Regions from separate parts of the Bradyrhizobium sp. USDA 4354 genome, predicted to be linked through region 4. Evidence: predicted binding sites of a transcription regulator. Region 4 holds the regulator's gene; each other region holds the start of a gene.
What was found. Region 4 encodes PhoB, which activates phosphate uptake and scavenging genes when phosphate is short. Its sites were predicted from a motif close to TGTCATNNANCTGTCAT; they were not measured.
Positions count from the first base shown of each region.

Region 1: a site for PhoB is predicted at 2,960-2,976, ahead of ACVIIV_RS27570 (RNA degradosome polyphosphate kinase). Genes of this name have one in related genera too.
Region 2: a site for PhoB is predicted at 3,388-3,404, ahead of ACVIIV_RS02145 (YdcH family protein). Genes of this name have one in related genera too.
Region 3: a site for PhoB is predicted at 2,837-2,853, ahead of ACVIIV_RS08490 (DUF2794 domain-containing protein). Genes of this name have one in related genera too.

Region 1 is NZ_JBSSDC010000001.1:5,905,431-5,910,549, reverse strand. It holds gene ppx (exopolyphosphatase) at 1-679, opposite strand, end outside; gene ACVIIV_RS27570 (RNA degradosome polyphosphate kinase) at 695-2,887, opposite strand; gene ACVIIV_RS27565 (chromosomal replication initiator DnaA) at 3,033-3,710, opposite strand; gene ACVIIV_RS27560 (CDP-alcohol phosphatidyltransferase family protein) at 3,850-4,392, opposite strand; gene purM (phosphoribosylformylglycinamidine cyclo-ligase) at 4,550-5,119, shown strand, end outside.
Region 2 is NZ_JBSSDC010000001.1:443,451-448,569, reverse strand. It holds gene ACVIIV_RS02175 (5-(carboxyamino)imidazole ribonucleotide synthase) at 1-972, opposite strand, end outside; gene purE (5-(carboxyamino)imidazole ribonucleotide mutase) at 969-1,457, opposite strand; partial or broken gene ACVIIV_RS02165 (GGDEF domain-containing protein) at 1,600-2,332, shown strand; gene ACVIIV_RS02160 (hypothetical protein) at 2,334-2,585, opposite strand; gene ACVIIV_RS02155 (hypothetical protein) at 2,607-2,825, opposite strand; gene ACVIIV_RS02150 (YdcH family protein) at 2,955-3,161, opposite strand; gene ACVIIV_RS02145 (YdcH family protein) at 3,491-3,670, shown strand; gene ACVIIV_RS02140 (NAD(P)/FAD-dependent oxidoreductase) at 3,836-4,939, opposite strand.
Region 3 is NZ_JBSSDC010000001.1:1,799,666-1,804,784, reverse strand. It holds gene ACVIIV_RS08505 (ABC transporter permease) at 1-431, shown strand, start outside; gene ACVIIV_RS08500 (Bax inhibitor-1/YccA family protein) at 702-1,493, shown strand; gene ACVIIV_RS08495 (N-acetyltransferase family protein) at 1,725-2,255, shown strand; gene ACVIIV_RS08490 (DUF2794 domain-containing protein) at 2,400-2,771, opposite strand; gene ACVIIV_RS08485 (DUF1223 domain-containing protein) at 3,374-4,150, opposite strand; gene acnA (aconitate hydratase AcnA) at 4,383-5,119, opposite strand, start outside.
Region 4 is NZ_JBSSDC010000001.1:1,120,876-1,125,994, reverse strand. It holds gene pstC (phosphate ABC transporter permease subunit PstC) at 1-79, shown strand, start outside; gene pstA (phosphate ABC transporter permease PstA) at 81-926, shown strand; gene pstB (phosphate ABC transporter ATP-binding protein PstB) at 923-1,744, shown strand; gene phoU (phosphate signaling complex protein PhoU) at 1,756-2,472, shown strand; gene phoB (phosphate regulon transcriptional regulator PhoB) at 2,487-3,194, shown strand; gene ACVIIV_RS05375 (GcrA family cell cycle regulator) at 3,430-3,942, opposite strand; gene ACVIIV_RS05370 (acetylornithine transaminase) at 4,402-5,119, shown strand, end outside.

The DNA.
Region 1 (5,119 bases), 4.8 Mb from region 4:
TCACCTGGAGCGGATAGCCGCTCTGGATGATGTGGATGCGCGCGAGCGCGCGCCAGGTGCCGCCGACGGCATAAAAGGTGCGGCCGCGGCCCGCGGTGAGCTGCGGCACCTCGTCGAGCTCCTCGCGCACGATGCGATCGGCGCGCTTGAGCGATTTGTGCGCGAGGTCCTGGAGCGCGAGCCCGCCGAGCGGCAGCGTCACGCCGCTGCGTACGGCGTTCTTGCGCACGTCGATCAGCTCGAGCGAGCCGCCGCCGAGGTCACCGACGATGCCGTCGGGAAGGTGGATGCCGGAGATCACGCCGAGTGCCGACAGCCGCGCCTCGCGCGGGCCCGACAGGATCTCGATGTTGACGGCGCAGATGCGCTCGGCCTTGGCGATGAAATCGGGGCCGTTGGAGGCGTCGCGGCAGGCCGCGGTCGCAATCGCGAACACGCGCCCGACCTGCATTACGCGGCACAGCGCGCGGAAGCGCTTGAGCGAGGTCAGCGCCTTGTCGACGGCATCGGGCGCGAGCAGGCCCGTGCTCTGCACCTCGCGTCCGAGGCCGCACAGCGTCTTCTCGTTGAAGATCGGGATGAGGCTCCGCGACAGTCTCTCGTAGACGACGAGACGGACCGAGTTGGAGCCGATGTCGATAACCGCGACGCTCGAGCCGCGCTTGCGCGGCCGCTTCACGTCGCAAATCCCCGATCAGGATGGATGGCGTTCGTTCCGGCGCGTGAGACGACGCGGCGAGGATTCCTTGAGCGACTTTCCACGGCCAGACAGACTCGGATTTGTCATGAAGTAGTTGTGGACGTTGAAAGGCTCCTCGCCCTTCGCGGCCTTCATACGCGTTGAAGACCCATCCGGCAACAACTGCCAGCTCTGCTCATTGTCCTTCAGGTTCGCGACCATGATCTGTTCGAGAACCTGCTGATGCACCGTCGGATTTTGCAACGGACACAGCACCTCGACGCGGCGGTCGAGGTTGCGCGGCATCATGTCGGCGGACGAGATATACACAGCCGCTTTTGCGCCTGGCAGGCCCTGGCCCATGCCGAAGCAGTAAATTCGGCCGTGTTCCAGGAAACGTCCGATGATCGACTTGACCCTGATATTCTCCGACAGGCCGGGAATGCCCGGCCTGAGGCAGCAGATGCCGCGCACCACGAGCTCGACCTGGACGCCGGCCTGGGAGGCCTCGTAGAGCGCATCGATGATGTCGGGGTCAACCAGCGCGTTCATCTTCATCCAGACTGCGCCGGGCCGGCCGTGCCGCGCATGCGCGGTCTCGCCTTGAATGTGCTCGATGATGCGCTTGCGCAAGGTCAGCGGCGACACCGCCATCTTTTCCAGGTCGCTCGGCGCGGCATAGCCGGTGATGAAATTGAACACGCGCGCGGCATCGCGGCCGATGGTCGGATCGGAGGTGAAGTAGGAGAGGTCGGTGTAGATGCGCGCGGTGACCGGGTGATAGTTGCCGGTGCCGGTATGGACGTAAGTCGTGAGGCTGCCGCCCTCGCGGCGTACCACCATCGAGAGTTTCGCGTGCGTCTTCAATTCGAGGAAGCCGTAGACGACCTGCACGCCGGCACGTTCGAGATCGCGCGCCCAGCGGATGTTGGCTTCTTCGTCGAATCGCGCCTTCAGCTCGATCAACGCCGTGACGGACTTGCCGGCTTCGGCCGCTTCGGCGAGCGCGCGCACGATCGGTGAGTTGTTGGAGGTGCGGTAGAGCGTCTGCTTGATCGCGACGACATCGGGATCGCGCGTGGCCTGCTGCAGAAACTGCACCACGACGTCGAAAGATTCATAGGGATGGTGGACGATCAGGTCCTTCTGCCGGATCGCGGCAAAGATGTCGCCGCCATGTTCACGCACGCGTTCGGGATGGCGTGGCACGTAAGGGGTGAATTCGAGATCGGGCCGGTCGAGACGAGTGAGCTGAGAGAGCTCGTTCATCGCCTGCACGCCGTCGACCAGGAAGACCTCATCGTCGGCGGCCGACAGCGCGTGCTGCACGAAGCTGCGCAGCTCCTCCGGCATCTTGGCGTCGATCTCGAGCCGGATCACCGATCCGCGGCGGCGGCGCTTCAGCGCGGTCTCGAACAGGCGGACGAGATCTTCCGCCTCTTCCTCGATTTCGAGCTCGGAATCGCGGATGATCCGGAAGGCGCCCTGGCCGTGCAGATTGTAGCCGGGGAACAGGCGGTTGATGAACAGGGCGGTGGCCTGTTCCAGCGAGATCAGCCGGACGGCCTTGCCGTCGGCCGGCAGGCGGATGAAGCGGTCGATCTTGCCCGGCATGCGGATCAGCGCGTTCATCTGCTTGCCGTCGGCGGCGCGCGTGAGCTGCAGCGCGATGGTGAAGCCGAGGCTCGGAATGAACGGGAACGGATGCGCCGGATCAATCGCCAGCGGCGTGAGCAGCGGGAATACGTTGTTGAGGAAGTAGTCCTCGACCCAGGTCCGTTCCGCCTTGGTGACGTCCTTGCCGTCCACCAGCACGATACCGACGTCGGCCAGCGTGCCGCGCAGGTCGCGCCAGATCGCCTGCTGGTCGGAGGCGAGCTGGGAGACGGTGCGGTTGATCAGTGCGAGCTGCTCCGACGGAGTCAGGCCGTCGGGACTGCGTTCGGCGATGCCCTCGCGCACCTGGGCCTTGATGCCGGCGACGCGGACCATGAAGAACTCGTCGAGGTTATTCGCCGAAATCGACAGGAATCGCACCCGCTCCAGCACGGGGTGGTTGGGATTGACCGATTCCTCCAGGACGCGGCGGTTGAAATGCAGCCAGGACAGTTCGCGGTTGATGAACCGCTCCGGGCTGGATGCGATCGCCGGCAGGCTCTCGGTTTCCGGGGCTTTCTCTTTAGTTTCAACAGCTTGCGCAGAGTCCATCAAAAGTCGATCCATCCAGTTCACCCCAATTGCGACTGACGCGCAAAATCGGCGGGAGCATGTGTTAGAGCGATGACGTTTCGATGACATTGATGTTCCGCCGCTCCGCCGCGTCAAGCGGGCTTCGGGGGGCCTGCGAGCCGGTTCAGGCGTCCCGGAGGAGCTCGGCGGCCAGCGCCCGGGTGACGGGCCGGCCGAGCCGCAGGGCTTCGCTGTCGAGCAGCTCCACGGCGTGCCGGGCGGCCGCCGAGGACCGCTCCAGGCGGGTGGCGAGGTAGCCGACCACGCTCTCGTCCACGGTGAGCTGGCGGTCGGCGCAGAATTTGACGATCAGGCCGCGGAAGAGCTGGTCGTCGGGGGGCAGCAGCGCGACCACCGGAACGGCCCGCAGGCGCGAGCGCAGGTCGCGAAGCTCTATCTCCAGCGAGGCCGGCGCCTCGCGTCCGGTGAAGAGGACGTAGGCGCCGTCCTCGCGGGCGAGGTTCATCAGGTGAAACAGGGCGCGCTCGTCAAAATCCTTTGCCTTGAGATCCTCGACCACCAGCGCGCCGGTGGCGAGCGCGCCTGGAACGCCAACGGCGGTCAGTGCATTGGCGGCGGTCGAGCGGGCGCCGGCTTCTTCGGCCCAGATTGCGGCGAGATGGCTCTTGCCGCTTCCTTCCGGGCCGGCCAGCCACATGATCCGGTTCGGCCATTCCGGCCAGCTGTCGATCAGGCCGAGGCCGGCCGCATTGGCGGGGCCCTCAAGGAAGTTGTCCCGGCTAAGGCTCTCCGCATGCGGAAGTGCAAACGCCAATTGTCGGGGATGAACGCGGCCTGCCACGCTTGCTTTGCTCCATGCCGGCGCGCCGGCCCGTTGGAAGAGGTTCGACTTGATCGTGCGGGACTTGATCTTGCGGGACTTGATCGTGCGGGACTTGATCTCGCGGGACTTGGCCTTTTGCAGGGCCGCATCCCTCACCTCATTTGGCCTCGATCGTGCTCATGTGCCGCAGCCACTCGACGAGATAGAGCGACACGGAGGAGAGCGTGAAGACCGTGACGAGGCCCATCAGGATTATATCATAGGGTGCCGGCTTGAAGCCGAAGGCAAGCGCCGCCAGCACCAGCGCCGCGAATGCGACTTGCGCCACCGTGTTGAGCTTGGACACCTTCGACGGCTTCATCTCGACCGGCCGGTCGAACAGCCAGGATACGATCACGGCGGCGACGATCATGATGTCGCGCGAGACCACCAGGATCACGATCCAGCGCGGGATCGCGCCCCAGATGCCGAGCGCCATGTAGATCGAGACCAGCAGCGCCTTGTCCGCGAGCGGATCGAGCAGGGCGCCGAGCTCGCTCGTCATGTTGAAGCGCTTGGCCAAAAAGCCGTCCACGGCATCACTGATGCCGGCGATCAGGAAGACGGCGAACGCCACCTCCATTTGGCTCGACACGATGGCCCAGACGATGATCGGGACCAGCATGATGCGGCCCAGTGTAATGATGTTCGGAATACTCACGAAAGCGCTTCCCGGCACCCGGTCTGACCTCGAATCCGGCCCCTCGGGAGGCTGAACCGGTTGATATCTCTACATAGTATAGGGAGGAGCGCCATGCGAGCCATTGCGCGTCCCCGGAATTCGACGTAACCAGCCGCGAACCCACTGGAAATCGGGCATGACCGACCGCAAAAACGGCCTCACTTACGCCGATTCAGGCGTCGATATCGACGCGGGCAACCGATTGGTCGACCTGATCAAGCCGATGGTGCGCGCCACCGCACGTCCGGGCGCGGATGCCGAGATCGGCGGTTTCGGCGGCCTGTTCGATCTCAAGGCGGCGGGCTTCAAGGACCCGGTCCTCGTGGCCGCGACCGACGGTGTCGGCACCAAGGTCAAGATCGCGATCGAAACCGGCCTGCATGGCGGGATCGGCATCGACCTCGTCGCCATGAGCGTCAACGATCTCGTGGTGCAGGGCGCCGAGCCGCTGTTTTTCCTGGATTATTTCGCCTGCGGCAAGCTCGACCCCGAGGCCACCGCCGCGATCGTCGCTGGCGTTGCGGAGGGCTGCCGTGAATCCGGATGCGCCCTGATCGGCGGCGAGACCGCTGAGATGCCCGGCCTCTACAAGGACGGCGATTATGATCTCGGCGGCTTTGCCGTCGGCGCCGCCGAGCGCGGTACGCTGCTGCCGCGCCAGGACATCGCGGCGGGCGATGCCGTGATCGGACTTGCCTCGTCGGGC
Region 2 (5,119 bases), 680 kb from region 4:
GATCAGGTTCGTCATGGTGACGACGTCGCCGTGGCGCACGGGCTTGCCGAGCGGCCAGCCGGCGATGGCGCGGATGTGCTGTTCGAACTGCGAGACGGAGGCGCCATCGAGCGTCCAGTGCCCGGAATTGTGCACGCGCGGGGCGATCTCGTTGACCAGCACCTTCGGTCCGGTGCCATTGGCGAGCACGAACATCTCGACGCCGAGCACGCCGACATAGTCGAGCGCGCTTGCGATCTTGCTGGCGATGCTGCGCGCTTCCTCGGCGAGCGCATCCGGGATCGTCGCGGGCGCGCGCGATATCTTCAGGATGTGGTCGCGGTGCTCGTTCTCGGTGACGTCGAAGCACTCGACCTGGCCCGTGGCCGCGCGCGCGGCAATCACGGAGATCTCGCGCTCGTACGGCACAAAGGCCTCCAGGATCGCCGATTTGGTGGCGAGGCTGGTCCATGCTTTCGCGATGTCGTCGCCCTCGCGGATGATGGCCTGGCCCTTGCCGTCATAGCCGAAGCGGCGGGTTTTCAGCACGGCCGGAAGGCCGATCCTGGCGATCGCCTCGCGCAGCGACGCGACCGAGGTGACATCGGCATAAGCGGCGGTGCCGATCCCGAGCCGCGTCACGAAATCCTTCTCGGCGAGCCGGTCCTGGGTGGTCTCGAGGATCTTGCGGTTGGGCAGCACCGGGCGGCGCGCGTCCAGCACCATCGCGGCGGCGGCCGGCACGTTCTCGAATTCGTAGGTGATGACATTGACGTCGCTCGCGAACAGCTCCAGCGCTTCGACATCGGCATATTCGGCGCAGGTCGCGTTCAGCACGACGTCGAAGGCCGGCGAGTCCGGATCTGGCGAGAAGACCTGGCAGCGCAGGCCGAGCCGCGCCGCGGCCATGGCCAGCATCCGGCCCAATTGTCCGCCGCCGAGGATTCCGATGGTGTCACCGGGCTTCAGCTTCACGTGCCTGGTGTCAGTCACGCCTTGTCCTCCGGGCGCTCGGCGACCGCCTCAGTTTGCGCCTTGCGCCAGGCGGCGAGGCGATCGGACAAGGCCGGGTCGGACAATGCCAGCACGGCGGCTGCCAGCAGCGCGGCGTTGATCGCGCCGGCCTTGCCGATGGCGAGGGTGCCGACCGGGATACCCGCTGGCATCTGGACGATCGAATAGAGCGAATCGACGCCCTTGAGCGTCTTGGATTCGACGGGAACGCCGAATACCGGGAGTTCCGTCAGCGCCGCCGCCATGCCGGGCAGATGTGCGGCGCCACCGGCGCCGGCGATGATGACCTTGTAACCCGCGGTCTTGGCACCCTTGGCGAAAGCAAACAGCCGGTCGGGAGTGCGGTGGGCCGAGACGACGCGGCTGTCGGCGGCAATGCCGAGCGCATCAAGCGTGTCGGCGGCATGCCGCATCGTGTCCCAGTCCGACTGGCTTCCCATGATGATGGCGATCGGCGCGGTCATGACGTCAATTGTGCCCGGAAAAACAGAAAGATAGGCCAGATTAACGGTTCCGGCCGGCGGCTCGCAAGGCGGTGGCAAGGAGAAGGGAATCCACTATCCTGTCTTGGTGAATCCCCGCAAGCCTTCATTGAGCAGGATGCCCATGAAGAAACCAAAAAGGGCTAGCGCTGCGAAGGCCAAAGAGGGCCCGAAGACCAGCACCGGCCGATCCAATGCCGCCCCCAAACGGCTGACCAAGCGCCCGGCAAAGCCGCCGCGGCGCGCCACGGCGGGCGATAATGGAGCCAAGGACAATTTCAGGGCGACAATCCGGGACTTGCGGACCAAGCTCAAGGAGGCGCAGCGCCGGGTCGCGGAACTGGAAGCTGCGGCCGACACCGATTTCCTGCTCGAGATTCCCAACCGGCGTGGCTTCGAACGCGAGCTCGCGCGCGCCATCGCCTATATGAAGCGCTACCGCGCCAGCGGGGCGCTGATCGTGCTCGACGTCGATCGGCTGAAGCCGATCAACGATTCCTTCGGCCATGCCGCTGGCGACGAGGTGCTCAAGGCGATTGTCGCCACGTTGACGCGACAGGTCCGCGCCTCCGACGTGGTCGGCCGGCTCGGGGGGCGACGAGTTCGCGCTGCTGCTCTGGAATCTCAGCGAGACCGATGCCAAGGCGAAGGCTGCGGCCCTGGAGCAGGCGATCGACGAATTGTCCTTCGTCTTCCGCGGCCAACACGTGGCCGCGGGCGCCTCCGCGGGCGTCGCCTTGCTCGGTCCCCACTCCGACGCAGGCCGCGCCCTGGAAGAAGCCGATGCCGCCATGTACGTGCGCAAGGCGCAGCGCCGGCACGAGCTGCGGATCAGGCTGGTCAGCAGCGAGCGCTAATTTAGAGGGTCGCGAGATCTTCGGGCACGTTGCCGAATTTGCGCAGCAGCGTCGCGTCCCCGAATTCGCCAGTCATGGGATCGCCCCTGCGGCTGAACGCGACCGCGCCGATGTGGCCGGCCCCGTGAGCCAATATCTCCGCGCGCCGCAACGCGGCGGCCGAGGTCTGGCATTCCTCGGCAGTTCCCGCGACCGGCGAGCCGTCGGCATCGATCAAGAAGGGCATTGCAACGTAGTAGGTCACATCCGACATGGCGTTGCTCCAATGATGAACTCAGGCGGCGCTGCTCTTGCTCCGTATCTTGCTGCGCGAGGTCTCCGGAATGCAGCCGGCGGAAATCGCCGCCTGCAATTCCTCCAGCTCGGCTTCCAGATATTCGTTGGCCATGATCAGCGCCTTGATGGTGCTGCGCAGATTGCCGTCGCACATCGCGATCGCCTGATCGCAGGCCTGTTCATAATGGCTGTTGTCGAGAAGGGGCGTTGCCGACATCTGCGTTGTCCTTCTGCCTTATCTTGGCGTTTCCTGGGTCGCTGGGATCTCTCGAATGTTCCTATTTTGTTCTTTTCGAGTCAAGCGGATTCAGATCCGGCGAGCGGCCGCGAAAGACCGGCTCAGGGCTCAGGCGATGATGTCGGGGGTAATCTGGTCTTCGATGAACGCGATGCGGTCGCGCAACAACAGCTTGCGCTTCTTGAGCCGCTGTAGCCGCAATAGGTCGGGGGCGGGCGATTGATGCAACGCATCGATCGCCGCATCGAGATCTCGGTGTTCCTGCTGCAACCGGGTGAGCTCGGCTTCGAGCTCACGCTCATCTTCATTGGTCATGTCTGCGGTGGCCGAAAACCGAAAGGCGTGAGATCTGGGCTGTGGATGCCCTGTGGAAATTATCGTCCTTGCGCAGCGTGACCGCAAGCGATCTGCGACCCTCGCTCGCCGATCTCCCGCAACATATTTCTGCGAGGAGCTGCGGCGTTGCGCAGGCGCATTGATATCATGGATTTTTCCCGCGTGGTTCCCTTAGTCACGCTTCGTTACATATGAACTTTCGAAAATGACGCTGCGACGACGGATACCCATCGACAGGACGAATCGGTGATGTAGACTTGCTTGTCCGGATCGAATCCTGAGGTTCAACCCTACCGAGGAGGTTTCGAATGACAATTCAGGCACATCTCGTTGAATTGGAACGGAAGCACAAACTTCTCGAAAACGAATTGCACGAAGCTCTCGTGCACCTTTCAACAGACGACCTGCAAATTGTTGAGTTGAAGCGCCGGAAGTTGATGGTCAAGGACCAGATCGAGCGTCTGAAGCAAGGCGACACGCTCCACTAGTAAACCCCGTAACAGTGTAGAGTTGATCACATCCTTCGCAGGGGTGAGAGCCTTCGTGCCCATCCCTGCTGCAAGGTGCACGCCGCGCAAGATCTTTGCGCGGCGCTAGTTTTGTTTGGACGCGTTGTCTTGACGCGAACCGGTATCCACTTCGCTCGTGAACCTCTAGATGTCGGCGAGCTCGGCGACGTGATCGGCGATCGCGAGCGACGACGTCAATCCCGGCGATTCGATGCCGAACAGATTGATCAGCCCTGCCACGCCGTGATCGCGCGGGCCTTGCATCAAAAAGTCCTGTGTGGCCACAGCTGGTGGCACGATCTTCGGGCGGATACCCGAATAGCTCGGCATCAGCGCGCCATCGGGCAGCGTCGGCCAGTATTTGCGGATCGCCGGGTAGAAGCGCTCGGCGCGTGAGGGGTCGACCTCGTAGTTGATCGTCTCGATCCATTCGACGTCGGGCCCGAAACGCGCCTGCCCTGCCATATCCAGGGTCAGATGGACCCCTAACCCGCCGGGTTCGGGCACCGGATAGATCAGGCGCGAGAACGGCGCCTTGGCGTTGCAGCTGAAGTAGTTTCCCTTGGCGAGATAGGCCGGCGGAATCCGGTCCAGCGGCATGCCGTCGATGTTGCGCGCTACATTCGTCGCCGACAGCCCCGCGGCGTTGACGAGAAGGTCGCATTGCAGCGTCATCGGTGCCTCGCCGCCGGCATCGATCTCGATGAAGCCGCCGGCCGCCTTGGCGCGGATCAGCGGAGTGTGAAACGCGAAGGCGGCGCCGGCGTCCTCGGCTTCGCCGCGCAGCGACAGCATGTAGGCGTGGCTGTCGATGATGCCGGTTGACGGTGACAGCAGCGCAGCATCGCAGGCGAGCGCCGGCTCCAGCGCGCGTGCGGCCTCGCCCGAGAGCAGCTGCATGTCGAGCACGCCGTTGGCTTCGGCATGCGCCTTGATCGATTGAAGCTTCTCGGTCTCCTTCGGGCTGGTCGCGACGATCAGCTTGCCGCAATTTCTGTGCGGGATGCCGCGCTCGGCGCAGTAGCGGTACAGCGCGTGCTTGCCGGCAACGCACATGTGCGCCATCCAGCTCCCGGCGCGGTAGTAAATGCCGGCATGGATCACCTCGCTGTTGCGCGAGGAGGTGATGGTTCCAATGGCCTCGGACTCCTCGAGCACGATCACCTCGCGCCCGGCCTGCGCGAGCTTTCGGGCCACCGCGAGACCGACCACGCCGGCTCCGATGACGACGCAGTCGACCCTATCCATGGTTGTTCAGGATGTCCGCTGGAAGCGCCGGTGGCATCAGGCCCGGGAGCGGCGGCGCAGGGGAATTTTCCGTTAAGAAAGCATTTATCATGTCAGGGCAATTGCCGTATTTCGCGTCACATTTTTCTGTTGTGCGTACAGGCGTTTACCCGATCCAAACCCACGAGGCCAGACAATCCG
Region 3 (5,119 bases), 680 kb from region 4:
GCGTGCGCGAGGTGATGGAGACGGTCGGCTCGGTCGTGACCAATCTGGCGCTGGCGATCCGCGGCGCCAGCGCCGTGACCCTGATCTCGGCGATCCTGGTGCTGGGCGGCGCGCTCGCCGCCGGCCACCGTCACCGGGTCTATGATGCGGTGATCCTGAAGACGCTGGGCGCGACGCGGCTGCGGCTGCTCGGCGCCTATGCCCTCGAATACCTCCTGATCGGGCTCGCCACCGCGGTGTTCGGCGTGATCGCCGGCAGCATCGCGGCCTGGATGATCGTGACGCGGCTGATGACGCTGAGCTTCGTCTGGCAGGCCGGCAGCGCGGCCGGCGTGGTCGCGGCCGCCCTGGTCGTCACCGTCGGGCTCGGGCTCGCCGGCACGCTCCTGGCGCTGAACAAAAAGCCCGCCACAGTGTTGCGGAATTTGTGACAAATGGTAGCGGCTATCCGGGCGGGAGCGAAATCGCACGATTCCTGCGATTAACCACGTCCGCTCGGCAGGATTGTGGGCGAGGGCGACATTCGGCCGCGCGTGGACGGTTGCAGCGAATGTGTTAGTTTCCCACATATCGAATGGGTTCGGAGTCCCGATTGTTAGCCAAAATTTAGTCGGCTGGTATCGGTATCCGAGATAGAATTTGACGAACCGGCGGTATGGCGACCCTCATGCCGGACCGGACCAACCAACGGGAATTCGACCATGTCGGACCTAGACCGTAACTACGCTTCTCCTTTCGGCAGGGCCGCCGGGCGCGTTGACGCCGCGACGGTCGATGCCGGCCTGCGCGCTTACATGCTGCGCATCTACAACTACATGAGCATTGGCCTCGCCATCACGGGCCTTGCCGCGCTCGGCGTCTACATGGCCGCCGTGACGGACGTCCCCACGGCGGACGCCGTTCGCGTCGGCAAGCTGTTCCTGACGCCGTTCGGCTACGCCATGTTCGTCAGCCCGCTGAAGTGGCTGTTCATGCTCGCGCCGCTGGCGATGGTGTTCGTGATCTCGGCGGGCATCAACCGTCTCGCTCCCTCGACCGCCCAGATCCTGTTCTGGGTGTTCTCGGCGCTGATGGGCATCTCGCTGTCGTCGATCTTCCTGGTGTTCACGCACACCTCGATCGTGCGGGTGTTCTTCATCACCGCGGCGACCTTCGGTGCACTCAGCCTCTACGGCTACACCACCAAGCGTGACCTGACCGGGATGGGCTCGTTCCTGTTCATGGGCCTGATCGGCATCATCATCGCGAGCCTGGTGAACCTGTTCCTGGCCAGCTCGATGCTGCAGTTCATCGTGTCGGTGGTGGGCGTGCTGGTGTTTGCGGGCCTCACCGCCTGGGACACCCAGCGGCTGAAGAACGATTACATTTACGGCTACGCCTCAGCCGGCGGTGACATCGCAGAGCGTGCGGCCATCACCGGCGCACTGTCGCTGTACCTGAACTTCATCAACCTGTTCACGCTGCTGCTGCAGCTCCTCGGCCAGCGCGATTAAGCGATAGATCCGAGAGAACGACACGAACCCCGGCCGAGAGGCCGGGGTTTTTGTTTTGGGCAGGTGGCGTCTACAAACGCCGTCATTGCGAGCGCAGCGAAGCAATCCAGGAGTGCCTCCGCGGAGGCAGTCTGGATTGCTTCGTCGCAAGGGCTCCTCGCAATGACGGGGGATGTGGGATGCGCCGTGGCCCCCTTCCAGCCACTGCGGGAACGCTCTAATCTTCCCCTCATGTCCGCACCTGAAATCAGGCCCACCACCGAGGCCGACCTTCCTGCCATCACCGCCATCTACCAGCAGGCCGTCCGCGAAGGCACCGCGACGTTCGAGCTGGAGCCGCCCGACCTCGCCGAGATGACACGCCGCTATCGTGCGCTGATCGACGGCGGCTACCCCTATTTCGTCGCCATGCTGGACGGGCGCGTGGCCGGCTATGCCTATGCCGGCGCCTACCGGCCGCGGCCGGCCTACCGCTTCACGGTCGAGAACTCGATCTATCTCGATCCCTCTTTCCACCGCCGCGGTGTCGGCTCTCTGCTGCTCGAGCGGCTGGTTGCCGAATGCGAGGCACGCGGCTTCCGCCAGATGATCGCGGTGATCGGCGATTCCGCCAATGCCGGATCGATCGGCGTGCACACCAGGGCCGGCTTCAAGATGATCGGCACCCATCCCAATGTCGGGCTGAAATTCGGCCGCTGGCTGGACACGGTGATGATGCAGCGCGACCTCGGCGAGGGGGCAAACACGGTGCCGGGGAAGTAGGTTCATCCGTCATTCCGGGGCGATGGCAGCATCGAACCCGGAATCCATTGAACGGCACAGAAGGTGGATGAATGGATTCTCTGGTGCGCAATTGCGCACCAAAGTTCGCGACTTCGTCGCGCCCCGGATGACGACCGAGGGTCGTCACACCACCGCCAGTTTCCGATCGATCACCAGCAACACCCGCTCCAGCTCATGGCCACGGCGCAGGATCAGGCCGGTCGCCGAGATCACGCTGTACATGCCCTGCTTGCGCGCGAGCCGCGGATCCTTCTCGATGCGATAGATCGGCACTTCGGAGGCGCGGCGATACACCGAGAACACGGCGCGATCCTTCAGGAAGTCGATGGCGTAGTCGCGCCACTCGCCGTCGGCGACCATGCGGCCGTAGAGATTGAGAATGCGGTGCAGCTCGAGCCGGTTGAACGTCACCCGGTTCGGCTGCGCATTCGTAGCGGCGGGTCGCGCCGCCGCGCGCTGCTCGCTCGGATCGGCATCCTCCGACATCAGACTCATGGGAAGCGCCTCCTCATAGCCGGCAAAGACCCGCGTCCGCGAAGACCGTCCCCGGAACCGCGTTCATGACAATTGCATGATCGCGCCAACCGTTCCCTACCGCAAGGGGTTCAACCGATTGATTCGGTTGCGAGTCAGGGCACACGCAATGGTGGAACTCTGTCGCGGCAAACCGTCACGGGATCGTGCTCAAGAATCTTAGTCTCGCCGCTTTTCCGCCCAGCGCCTGCCGCCCTGCATTGCGAAAAGACTCACGTGCGTTGACCCGGTCCTTTCGGTTCCGGATTCCTCAGCCCCCAGCCCCCCGGGGTCGGACAGGATCGGGTCTGTACGCACGGCAAGGAGGGACCGACGCGAGTTGGTCCTTTTTTGTTTGTGTCGGGATGTTTCCGGCGCGACCTCTCTCCGAACATCCGCGCGAAGACTCTCTCCCCTCATCCTGAGGGCCGCGCCCTTCGCGCGGCGTCTCGAAGGATGAAGGCTGAGCTGCATCAGCGGGGCCTTTCATGGTTCTCGCGGCGATGCGCAGGATCGTCCGCCCGCGCGCAAGGGCGCGCTCCTCACCATGAGGGTCGAGAGCAGAGTGCGACGCTAGAAAAATATCAGTGCAACGACGTGTACGCCGCGCCGAGCATCGGGCCCGGCTTCTCACGGCTGCCGTCCTGGATATAGACCACCGCGCCGTCGACGCCGTCGCGCGTGAGGTTCTCGATCGGCACCGTCCAGCTTTCCGGACGGCCGGTCCAGTCGCCGACCTTGAGCAGGTTGCGCACCACGTTGTGATAGGTGACCTGCTGTCCGCGATTCTCGCCCTTGGTGATCGCGATCGGCACCGACCTGGCGATCGAGCAGATCCAGACTTCGCCGTGCGAGGCCGCGGGCTCCTTGCTTGCGGCCACCGAGACGTTGATCTGCTTGCCCGAGAGTGACATCGTCACCGGCACGCTCATCACGCCGGTGCCCTTGTCGGTCTTGCCGATCGCACTCTCGATGCCGGCACGGTCGCTGCCGATGACATGTGTGGAGCCGTTGACGACGACCTGCGGTGTATAAACTTCGCGGTCGCCGCGCATGCGCGAATAGGCACGCTGCCGTGCAGAGAAGCGCGAATCCGCCAGCGTGTCCTTCCAGCCGAGATAGTCCCAATAGTCGATCGGCATGCTCAGCGCGATGACCGAAGGATCCTTGGAGAGATCGCCGATGATCTGGTCGGCGGGCGGGCAAGACGAGCAGCCCTGCGAGGTAAACAATTCGACAACGGCACGGGGATCAGCCTCGGCGGGGCGGATGACGGCGATGATCGCACAGATGCCGAGAGCTCCCGACCAGAGGGCACCAGACCAGCGCGAAATCGGATGAGTAGCCGTCATTGTTGTCATGTCGAACGCCGCACACCATTGCTCGTGAGAAGGGAAATCTTATCGCCTGATGGTCACCGTAGTCTTACGGGGTGCGGTACGTTCGTCCGTCCAGGCAACCATCCAAGGGAGGTTTTCCGCCGGGCGGGCCCATCTGAAGCGTACCGCAAACGCGTGAAGGCGGCCTTTGATAGGCCGCCTTCATTTAGGCTTCTACTCACTTCGCAGTGAGCCATCGTTCACAAATCCGCGCTTACGCAGCGAGCTTGCGCAGCACGTAGTGCAGGATACCGCCGTTGCGGTAGTAGTCGAGCTCGTCCAGCGTATCGATGCGGCAAAGCAGCGAAACGCGCCGCAGCGAACCGTCGCCGGAGACGATCTCCGCGGTCAGCTTCTGGCGCGGCTTGAGGTCGCCGACCAGGCCGCGCAGCGTGACCTTCTCGTCGCCCTTCAGGCCCAGCGACTGCCAGGAGGTGCCTTCCTCGAAGGTCAGCGGCAGCACGCCCATACCGACCAGGTTGGAGCGGTGGATGCGCTCGAAGCTCTGGCAGATCACGGCGCGGACGCCGAGCAGACGCGTGCCCTTGGCGGCCCAGTCGCGCGAGGAGCCGTTGCCGTATTCGGCACCGGCGAACACCACCAGCGGCACCTTCTCTTCCTGATACTTCATCGCGGCGTCGTAGATCGACATCTGCTCGCCGTCGGGCCAGTGCTTGGTCAGACCGCCCTCGGGGATGTTTCCATCCGCGCCCTTCAGCATGAAATTCTTGATGCGGATGTTGGCGAAGGTGCCGCGCATCATGACTTCATGGTTGCCGCGGCGCGTGCCGTATTGGTTGAAGTCGGCCGGACGCACCTGGTGCTCGCTGAGATACTTGCCGGCGGGCGAGGTGAGCTTGATCGAACCGGCCGGCGAGATGTGGTCGGTGGTGATCTTGTCGCCGAACATGGCGAGGATGCGCGCCTCGACGATGTCGGTGACGGGCTCCG
Region 4 (5,119 bases):
GCTGTTCGTGTTGACGTTCTTCGTGCTCGCAGCTGCGCGGCTGATGCTGATGCGCCTGGAACAGAAGGCGGGGAAGTGACATGAACCCGATTTACGCACGCCGCCGCCGCGGAGACATCATCATCCGCGGGCTCTGCATCGCCGCTGCCGCCTTCGGCGTCACCTGGCTAGCGCTGATCCTAATCACGCTGCTCTACAACGGCCTGGCCGGGCTCAACCTCCAGGTCTTCACTGCTGACACGCCGCCGCCCGGATCGACCGAGGGCGGCCTGCGCAACGCCATCGTCGGCTCGCTGATCATGACCGTGCTCGGCGTCGGCATCGGCGCGCCGCTCGGCCTGTTCGCCGGCACCTATCTCGCCGAGTACGGCCGCAACGACAGGCTGACCTCGGTGATCCGTTTCATCAACGACATTCTCTTGTCGGCGCCCTCGATCATCATCGGCCTGTTCATCTACGGCGCGGTGGTGGTGCCGATGCGAGGCTTCTCGGCGATCGCAGGCGCGCTGGCGCTCGCCGTCATCGTGATCCCGGTCGTGGTGCGCACCACGGAAGACATGCTGCTGCTGGTGCCGAATCCGCTGCGCGAAGCCGCCAGTGCGCTCGGCCTGCCGCGCTCGCTGGTGATCAAGCGGATCGCCTATCGCGCCGCGCGCTCCGGCCTCATCACCGGCGTGCTGCTCGCAACTGCCCGCGTCGCCGGGGAGACTGCGCCGCTGCTGTTCACCGCGCTCTCGAACCAGTTCTTCAGCCTGGGTCTGGACAAGACGATGGCCAACTTGCCCGTGACCATCAACAATTTCGTGCAGAGCCCCTACGCCTACTGGAAGCAGCTCGCCTGGAGCGGCGCGCTGCTGATCACCCTGACCGTGCTTGCCCTGAACATTGGCGCGCGCATCATTGGCGCCGAGAGGACTGCAAAATGAGTGAAATGTCTATTTCCGTCAGCGCGCCGACCGTTCATCCCGGCTCGCAGCCGCTGCCCGAGGCGCCCGCTAAGGTCACCGCGCGCAACCTGAATTTTTACTACGGTGAGCACCACGCGCTGAAGAACATCAATCTGGCGCTCGGTACCAATCGCGTCACGGCCTTCATCGGCCCGTCCGGTTGCGGCAAGTCGACCCTGCTGCGCATTTTCAACAGGATGTACGATCTCTATCCTGGCCAGCGCGCCACCGGCCAGCTGCTGCTCGACCACACCAACATTCTCGACGCCAAGCTGGACCTCAACCTGCTGCGGGCGCGGGTCGGCATGGTGTTCCAGAAGCCGACGCCGTTCCCGATGACGATCTATGAGAACATCGCCTTCGGCATTCGTCTGTATGAGAAGATCTCGAAGTCGGAGATGGACGACCGCGTCGAGAAGGCGCTACGCGGCGGCGCGCTGTGGAACGAGGTCAAGGACAAGCTCAATGCCTCCGGCCTGTCGCTTTCCGGCGGCCAGCAGCAACGCCTCTGCATCGCGCGGACCGTCGCGGTGCGGCCCGAGGTGATCCTGTTCGACGAGCCCTGCTCGGCGCTCGATCCGATCTCGACTGCCAAGGTCGAGGAGCTGATCCAGGAGCTGTCCGAGAACTACACGATCGCGATCGTCACGCACAACATGCAGCAGGCGGCGCGCGTCTCCGACAAGACCGCCTTCATGTATCTCGGCGAGCTAATCGAGTTCGATGACACCAGCAAGATCTTCACGTCGCCGAGCGACCGGCGCACGCAGGATTACATCACCGGCCGGTTCGGCTGAGGAGACGGAACATGGGTTCTGAACATACCGCAAAGGCCTTCGACACCGACCTCCAGGAGCTCACCCGCCTGGTCGCCGAGATGGGCGGCATAGCCGAGCGCATGATCGTCGATTCCGTCGACGCGCTGATCCGCCGCGACGTCGCGCTCGGCCAGCGCGTCGTCGCCACCGACGCCGAGCTCGACGCGCTGCAGAAGCGCATCGAGGAGCGCGCCGTGCTCACCATCGCCCGCCGCCAGCCGATGGCAGTCGACCTGCGCGAGATCGTCGGCGCCATGCGCGTTGCGACCGATCTCGAGCGCATCGGCGACCTCGCCAAGAACATGGGCAAGCGCGTCGCGGCGCTGGAGACGGACTTTCATCCGCTCAAGCTGTTCCGCGGCCTGGAACACATGACCGACCTCGTGCAGCAGCAGGTCAAGTCGGTGCTGGACGCCTATGCAGCGCACGATCTGCCGGCGGCGATGACGGTGTGGAAGGGCGACGAGGAAGTCGATGCTATCTGCACCTCGCTGTTCCGCGAGCTCCTCACCTATATGATGGAGGATCCGCGCAACATCTCGTTCTGCATCCACCTGATGTTCTGTGCCAAGAACATCGAGCGGATCGGCGACCACGCCACCAACATCGCCGAGACCGTGTTCTACATGATCGAGGGCCAGGCGATCACCGACAAGCGGCCGAAGGGCGACATGACGACCTTCGCCACGACGGTGCCGAATACCTAAGGAGCGACGACAACATGGGCGCACGCATTATGGTGGTTGAGGACGAGGAGGCTCTCACCGAGCTTCTCCGCTACAACCTCGAAGGCGACGGCTATGACGTCGAGACGGTGATGCGCGGCGACGACGCCGACACCCGCCTCAAGGAGCACATTCCCGATCTGATCGTGCTCGACTGGATGCTGCCGGGCCTGTCGGGCATCGAGCTGTGCCGGCGGCTTCGTACCCGCCCCGAAACCAAGCAGCTGCCGATCATCATGCTTACCGCGCGCGGCGAGGAGAGCGAGCGGGTGCGGGGACTTGCGACCGGCGCCGATGATTACATCGTCAAGCCGTTCTCGGTGCCGGAGCTGCTTGCGCGCGTGAAGGGCCTGCTCAGGCGCGCCAGCCCCGAGCGGCTCGCCACCGTGCTCGCCTATGGCGATATCGAGCTCGATCGCGACAAGCGCCGCGTGGCGCGCTCGGGCCGGCCAATCGATCTCGGCCCGACCGAATATCGTCTACTGGAGTTCTTCCTGGAGCATCCGGGCCGCGTGTTCTCGCGCGAGCAGCTGCTCGACAGCGTCTGGGGCCGCGACATCTACATCGACGAGCGCACCGTCGACGTCCATATCGGCCGCCTCCGCAAGCTGCTCAATCTCGGCCGCGAGCAGGATCCGATCCGCACCGTCCGCGGCGCCGGCTATGCGCTGGACGATCGCTTCGCGAAGGCCGAGCAGACGTAAGGGGTTTGGGAAGCCTTAGCGACACACTCAGTGTCGTCCCGGACAAGCGCAATCCGGGACCCATAACCACAGAACGTGAATGCTGCGCGGTAAAGATAACTCCGAGTCCGTAACCACATCTCGCGGTGGCTATGGGTCCCGGATCTGCGCGCGCTTTTGGCGCGCTTGTCCGGGACGACATCGGATGTGTTGAGCCGTCATCGTGTGACGACTGCCATCAGCTAGATCAACAAACTCACCGCGTGCCCGGCTTCGCCGGCGCGCGACGGCGATCCGCTGCGGGCTGATAGGCCACGCGCGAATGCTGGGCGCAGTAGGGCAGGCCGGACAGCGCCTTGCCGCCGCAGAAGAAGAAATCCGGGCTCGATGGATCGCCGACCGGCCAGTGGCAGGTCGCCTCGTTCAATTCCAGCAGCGACAGCCGCTGGCTCATCGGCACCACGTTGTCGTAGGTAACAGGCTCGGCCTCCACCTCGACCTCGAAGGCCTGCGCCAGCGCGGTGTTGCCGCGCGCGACCGGGCGGGTCACCCGCATCATGTGCTGCGCGGGCCGCGCCTTGCGCGGCCGGGGCGCTGCCGATGAAGGGCTCTTGGCGCGGCCGGACAGGCCGAGCCGGTGCACCTTGCCGATCACGGCATTGCGGGTCACATTGCCGAGCTCCGCCGCGATCTGGCTGGCCGAAAGTCCGGCCTCCCAGAGCTTTTTCAGCTGCTCGACGCGATCATCGGACCAGGTCAAAACCGTCATTGCACCCTTTCCCTCGCTGCGCGCCTGCCATCCTGGGGCCTTCGCAGCGAATGCCTAAAGCCTTGAAAAACCCGTGCCGCCCGAATCCCTTAAGGCTCGCCGGGCGCGCTCAAGACGCCCGAACGTTTACGCCGGTACATGAGGACTCTTGGGATCAGAACCGCTGCACGAGATGTCGTATCTGACAGGCTAAACGCTACAATATGGCGTGACTCCCGCGCAAGAGTCCGCCGACTCGCTTCCACATGTTCCGTGGTGAAAACCCCGCAAAATCGGCACCGCAAGACTACGGATTGAGCGTTTCGCGAGGCTTTCCGGGCGGCATTGACACCCGTCTTGCCAAGCATAAGATAGTCTTACGTGCCGCCCTTAAAAGGCGGCACGTTTCGTTTTCCGGGCCGGTCGATGGTGCGTTGCGCAATGCACGCGTCACACCGTCCGCAACATTCAAGTGACGTCATGACCAAGAGCGCCGCGCCGCATTTGCTCCCCGTTTTCGCCAGGGCCGACCTCGGTTTCGAGCGCGGCGAAGGCTGCTGGCTGATCGCGGCCAATGGCGATCGCTATCTCGATTTCACCTCGGGCGTGGCGGTGAATGCGCTCGGCCACGTTCATCCCGCGCTGGTCAAGGCGTTGCAGGAGCAGGCGACGAAGCTGTGGCACATGTCGAACCTGTTCCAGAGCCCGGACGGCGAGAAGCTCGCAAGCCGTCTCTGCAACGAGAGCTTTGCGGATTTCGTGTTCTTCTGCAATTCCGGCGCAGAGGCGCTGGAAGGCGTGATCAAGCTGGTGCGCCACCATCACTTCTCCAAGGGACACCCGGAGCGCTACCGCATCATCACCTTCGAGGGCGCCTTCCACGGCCGGACACTGGCGACGCTCGCCGCCACCGGATCTGCAAAATATCTCGAGGGCTTCGGTCCGCCGATGGACGGGTTCGACCAGGTGCCACATGGCGATCTGGAAGCCGTGAAGAAGGCGATCGGCCCGCACACCGCCGGCATCCTGATCGAGCCGATCCAGGGCGAGGGTGGCGTTCGTTCTGCGCTTCCCGGCTTCCTGAAGGCGCTGCGCGAGCTCTGCAACGAGCACGGCCTATTGCTCGCGTTCGATGAGGTGCAGACCGGCATGGGCCGCACCGGCGATCTCTTCGCTTATAGGCGCACCGGCGTCACAC